One region of the Variovorax sp. 10N412 genome, then DNA from elsewhere that is predicted to be linked to it. Evidence: predicted binding sites of a transcription regulator. Region 1 holds the regulator's gene; the other holds the start of a gene.
The links. Region 1 encodes NrdR, which represses ribonucleotide reductase genes. Its sites were predicted from a motif close to CACNANATNTNGTG; they were not measured.
Positions count from the first base shown of each region.

Region 2: AC1DJH_RS20060 (ribonucleoside-diphosphate reductase subunit alpha) is a predicted target of NrdR. The motif match lies at 1,671-1,684, and genes of this name have one in related genera.

Region 1 covers NZ_JBFTIO010000001.1:211,577-214,600, forward strand. The annotation lists gene AC1DJH_RS01010 (lytic transglycosylase domain-containing protein) at 1-250, shown strand, start outside; ZMP/ZTP riboswitch at 283-408, shown strand; gene glyA (serine hydroxymethyltransferase) at 450-1,694, shown strand; gene nrdR (transcriptional regulator NrdR) at 1,716-2,159, shown strand; gene AC1DJH_RS01025 (GspH/FimT family pseudopilin) at 2,167-2,760, opposite strand; gene AC1DJH_RS01030 (type IV pilin protein) at 2,748-3,024, opposite strand, start outside.
Region 2 covers NZ_JBFTIO010000008.1:139,571-142,594, forward strand. The annotation lists gene AC1DJH_RS20050 (sigma-54-dependent transcriptional regulator) at 1-816, shown strand, start outside; gene ampD (1,6-anhydro-N-acetylmuramyl-L-alanine amidase AmpD) at 803-1,417, shown strand; gene AC1DJH_RS20060 (ribonucleoside-diphosphate reductase subunit alpha) at 1,767-3,024, shown strand, end outside.

The DNA of each region.
Region 1 (3,024 bases):
TGCCCGTGCCGGCTCGCTCGAAGGCGGCCTGCGCTACTACGTGGGCGCGGCCAATCTGGAGGACGACGGCGGCTACGCCAGCAAGGTCATGGCCGAACACGAGCGCCTGCTGCAGGTGGCCAACGGCCGCGCGCCGTCGACCACGGTCACGCCGCCGGGCGTGCGTGCCCAGCCTCTTCCGGTGGTGGCACCGGCCAAGCCTGAAGAGGCCGAGCCGGCCAAGGTGGCCCTGCTGTCTTCCGTCTCCTGACATTCATCTTGCCGGGTGCGGTGCGCTACACTCGGCGGGTACGCGACTGGCGATAGGCGCAGCACCCGCACAAGGTGCCCCGCGCTGACGTGGAATACCACTGGGAAGCGTGCCGCCCGACCACATCGGGCGTTCAGCCGTTCGCCTGGGCAGCCCTTGTTTGGTTGAAGAACAAGGACCTCGTCTTCAAAGGACTGCCATGTACCAACGCAATATCCTGGTCGAACAGACCGATCCCGAAATCTGGGCCGCAATTCAAGCCGAAAACGCGCGCCAGGAACATCACATCGAGCTGATCGCCAGCGAGAACTACGCCTCGCCGGCCGTCATGGCCGCCCAGGGCTCGCAGCTCACCAACAAGTACGCCGAAGGCTACCCGGGCAAGCGCTACTACGGCGGTTGCGAGCACGTCGATGTGGCAGAGCAGCTGGCCATCGACCGCGTCAAGCAGCTCTTCGGCGCCGACGCCGCCAACGTGCAGCCGCATTGCGGCGCCTCGGCCAACGAAGCCGTGATGCTCGCCTTCCTGAAGCCTGGCGACACCATCATGGGCATGAGCCTGGCCGAAGGCGGCCATCTGACCCACGGCATGCCGCTGAACATGAGCGGCAAGTGGTTCAACGTCGTGAGCTATGGCCTGGACGCCAACGAAGCCATCGACTACGACGCGATGGAACGCAAGGCGCATGAACACATGCCCAAGCTGATCATCGCGGGTGCTTCGGCCTACTCGCTGCGCATCGATTTCGAACGCTTCGCCAAGGTGGCCAAGGACGTGGGCGCGATCTTCATGGTCGACATCGCCCACTACGCCGGCCTCGTGGCCGCGGGCGTGTACCCCAACCCGGTGCCGCACGCCGACATCGTCACCTCCACCACCCACAAGAGCCTGCGCGGCCCGCGCGGCGGCATCATCTTGATGAAGTCGCAGCACGAAAAGGCCATCAACAGCGCCATCTTCCCGGGCCTGCAAGGCGGCCCGCTGATGCACGTGATCGCCGCCAAGGCCGTCGCGTTCAAGGAAGCGATGGCGCCCGAGTTCAAGGCCTACCAGCAACAGGTGGTCAAGAACGCGCAGATCGTGGCCGACACCCTCACCCAGCGCGGCCTGCGCATCGTGAGCGGACGCACCGAAAGCCACGTGATGCTGGTTGACCTTCGCGCCAAGGGCATCACCGGCAAGGAAGCCGAAGCCGTGCTGGGCAGCGCCCACATGACGATCAACAAGAACGCGATCCCCAATGACCCCGAAAAGCCGATGGTCACCAGCGGCGTGCGCATCGGCACCCCCGCCATGACCACGCGCGGCTTCAAGGACGAAGAGGCCCGCGCCACCGCCAACCTGATCGCCGACGTGCTCGAGAACCCGCGCGACGCGGCGAACATCGACGCCGTGCGCGCCAAGGTGCACGCGCTGACGAGCCGCTTCCCTGTCTACCGCTGATCGACCCGAAGACCTGACCGCATGAAATGCCCTTTTTGCGGTCATCTTGAGACGCAGGTTGTCGAAACCCGCGTTTCGGAAGACGCCGACTTCGTTCGCAGGCGCCGCCAGTGCGGCGCCTGCGACAAGCGCTTCACCACCTACGAGCGGCCCGACGTCAATTTTCCCGTCGTCGTGAAGAAGGACGGCAGCCGTGCCGATTTCGACTCGGCCAAGGTGCGCGCCTCGATGATGCTGGCGCTGCGCAAGCGGCCGGTGAGCATCGAGCAGATCGACAACGCCCTGCTGCGCATCGAGCAGAAGCTGCTGGCCAGCGGCCTGCGCGAAATCGAGTCGACGAAGGTCGGCGAACTCGTGATGCGCGAGCTCAAGAAGCTCGACAAGGTCGCCTATGTGCGCTTTGCCTCGGTGTACCGCAGCTTCGAGGACGTGGACGAATTCAGGCAATTGCTGCGCGACATCTGACGCCCACTCAGCCGCGCTCCTCTTTTTTGGCGGCCTTGCCGCAGACCCCGGTGCCGCAGTCTCCCTGCTGGTCCGGATTGCAGACCCGGGCCCGCCCCGATGCCGACACCACGATCGACGCCCTGCGGCCCGTGTCGGCCTTCAGCGTGAGACATCCCGCACCGAAGCCCGCACGGTTGGCCTGGCGCGAGAATCCGTTGCTGTCGTAGCGCACGCCCTGCGCAAATCCGTCGCCGAGCGACTCATCCACGCTGACACCGTCCGGCAGGCCCTCGAAGCGGCGCAGCGTTGCAGGCGCATCGGGGCCGGTGGACCCGCGCACCCCCGTTGTCACGACCCAGCCCCCGGACCAGTCGCTGCCCGCGAGCGCAGTCACCCGCACGCTGCGGGAACGCTGGATGGCTTCCATGCGCGCAAGGCTCAAGGCGGCATTGAAGGCCTGCGCCGCTCCGGCCAGGCGCTGGTTGAGCAGCAGTTGCCGAAAGCTCGGCATGCCGATGCCGGCGAGCACCGCCACGATGGCCACGACCACCATCAGTTCCAGCAGCGCGAATCCGCCCGCGGGCCCCGCCCTGCATGCCCCGGCGTTCACTGCCAGCACCTCGTGCGCTGCGTGCCGTCGCAGCCCTTGGCGCCCGTGCTGTCGATCCAGAGTGCGCCAACCTGCGGATCGGCATACGCGGGCTTCAGGCTCGCAGTCAGCCGGATGCAACTGTCGATGCTGCCGAGTCCCTCGCAGTTGCCGCTCTCGATGATGTACTTGCCCGCCGCACCGCCGCCGCTTGAATCGCCCGAATCCCCCGTGTAGTGCCGATAGCGGCCGGCCTGCGTGTAGTGGCGCTCCTGGTGCTGCATCTGCTGCATC
Region 2 (3,024 bases), on a different contig from region 1:
CAGGACCGCGACGGCTACTTCCAGGCCGCGCGCGGCGGCACGCTGTTTCTCGACGAAATCGGCGACCTGCCGCTGGCCATGCAATCGAAGCTGCTGCGCGCGATCCAGGAGCGCAGCGTGCGCTCGATCGGCTCGACGCAGGAAGACGCGGTCGACGTGCGCATCGTGAGCGCCACCCACAAGGACCTGCACGCCGAGGTGCAGGCCGGGCGGTTCCGGCAAGACCTGTTCTACCGCCTCAACGTGATCGAGATCGCGGTGCCCGCGCTGCGCGAGCGCCGCGAAGACCTGCCCGCGCTGTGCGCCGCGCTGCTCTCGCGCATCGCGCAGGACGGCGGCTTGCCCGTGCCGCACCTGTCGCACGACCTTCTGCGCCGGCTGTCGCTGCATCCGCTGGACGGCAACGTGCGCGAACTCGAGAACCTGCTGCACCGCGCAGTGGCTCTGAACGACGGCGACGAACTGCACCTGGACCTGATGGGCGGCTTCACGGCCGCCGCCGAGGCCGCGGCGTCCGCGCCGGCGCCGTTGCTGCCGGCTTTCGACGCGCCTTCGCCGGTCGCCCCCGCGGCTTCCGCCGCACCGGCCGCATCGCCCAAGGCCGCGCCGCCGCCGCTGCCCTCCGACCTGCAGGCCTACCTCGACCAGCAGGAACGCGAGATCCTCGTGCGCGCGCTGCACGAGAGCGGCTTCAACCGCACCGCGGCCGCCGCGCGGCTGGGCATGAGCCTGCGGCAGATCCGCTACCGCATCGCGCGGCTGGGCATCACCACACCCAACGGCGACGATGGCGCGAGCAGCCATGCCGACGACTGACACCCCTGCGCAGGCCCCCGCCGACGACGGCCTCTGGCACGCCGGCTGGTACCGCTTCGCGAAGGCGCTGCGCTCGCCCAACTTCGGGCCCCGCCCCACCGGTGCGCAGACCGACCTCGTCGTGCTGCACTCGATCAGCCTGCCGCCCGGCGAGTACGGCGGCGACGCGGTGCAGCAACTCTTCACCAACCGGCTCGACTGGGACGCGCACCCCTACTTCCAGTCGATCCGCGGGCTCGCGGTGTCCTCGCATTTCTTCGTGCGGCGCAACGGCGAGCTCTGGCAGTTCGTGAGCTGCGACGACCGCGCCTGGCATGCCGGCGTGTCGTCGTGGCGCGGGCGCGGCAACTGCAACGACGACTCCATCGGCATCGAGCTCGAAGGCCTGGAAGGCCTGCCGTTCGACGAGCCGCAATACGAAACGCTCGCGAGCCTGTGCGCCGCCATCGCGCAGCACTACGCCATCGCGTACATCGCCGGCCACGAGCACATCGCGCCGGGGCGCAAACACGACCCGGGCGCCGGCTTCGACTGGCGGCTGTTGCGCGAACAACTCGGCTGGAATCCACAGATGTTTCCGGCGCAGGTGGTGCAGCGCTAATTTTTCCAATCGCGCGGCGCGACGCGATGCGCTGAGCCTGACGCGCATCGACGCGCGGATTGCAACTGCCGCACCCAGCAACCATGCGGGCTGCAAGCCCAAATCGGCCTGCAAGCCAAGCGCCATGCGGGTTGGGACACCATAGGCCAGTATCCACGCGGCATCGCTGGCGTTGTCGCTTGCCGAATGAAAATCGGGCCGCGCGTGTATCCGGAGGAAAACACTACCTGTAGTGGCTTGTAGGGTGCCGACACCCCAGATATAGTGTCCTCCGTCCGGTCATCCGCACCGGCGCGACGCCGACCCAGGCATCGCCGACCAACAAGAATTGCCAACCGAGAGGAAGCGAATGCAAACAGCCCTGAACCCCCAATCGACCCCGCGCGCCGTTCCCTCGACGCCGCCACAGCAGCAACGCGACACCGCGGGCTCGCACACCGGCCAGAACCTCGCCCACTACCAGATCATTCGCCGCAACGGCGCGGTCGTGCCCTTCGAGCCGAACAAGATCGCCATCGCGATGATGAAAGCCTTCCTGGCCGTGCACGGCACCCAGGGCGCGGCTTCGGCCAGCGTGCGCGAAACGGTCGACACGCTCACCCAGGCCGTCATTCGCGCCATGGTGCGTTCGCGTCCGGGCGGCGGCACCTTCCACATCGAGGACGTGCAGGACCAGGTCGAGCTCGGCCTGATGCGCGGCGGCCACCACGAAATCGCGCGTGCCTACGTGCTCTACCGCGAACGCCGCACGCAGGAGCGTTCCAAGCAGGGCGAGCATGAAATGCCGGCCCAGCAGGCGCTTCACGTGCTGGACAACGGCGAACGCGTCGAACTCGACCTGAACCAGCTCAAGGGCCTGATCGAATCCGCCTGCGAAAACCTGGGCGACAGCATCACCGCCGCGCCGATCGTCGCCGAGACGATGCGCAACCTGTACGACGGCGTGCCGCTCGACGAGGTCTACAAGGCTTCCATCCTGGCCGCCCGCACGCTGATCGAGAAAGACCCCGACTACACCTTCGCCACCGCGCGCCTGCTGCTGCACACGATCTTCAAGGAGATCATCGGCCGCGAAGTGATGCCGGTCGACCGCGCCACCGCCTACGCCGACTACTTTCCGCAGTTCATCAAGAAGGGCGTCGACAACGAGCTGCTCGACGAAAAGCTGCTGCAGTACGACCTGCCCCGCCTGGGCGCCGCCCTGAAGGCCGAGCGCGACAACCAGTTCGACTACCTCGGCCTGCAGACGCTGTACGACCGCTACTTCCTGCACGTGCGCAAGTCGCGCATCGAGCTGCCGCAAGCCTTCTTCATGCGCGTGGCCATGGGCCTGTCGCTGAACGAGATCGACCGCGAAGCGCGCGCCATCGAGTTCTACGAAGTGCTGTCGTCGTTCGACTTCATGTCGAGCACTCCCACCCTGTTCAACGCCGGCACGCTGCGCTCGCAGCTCTCCAGCTGCTACCTGACCACCGTGCCCGACGACCTGGACGGCATCTACGAGTCGATCAAGGAAAACGCGCTGCTCTCGAAGTTCGCGGGCGGCCTGGGCAACGACTGGACCCGCGTGCGCGCGCTGGGCAGCCACATCAAGGGCACCAACGGCG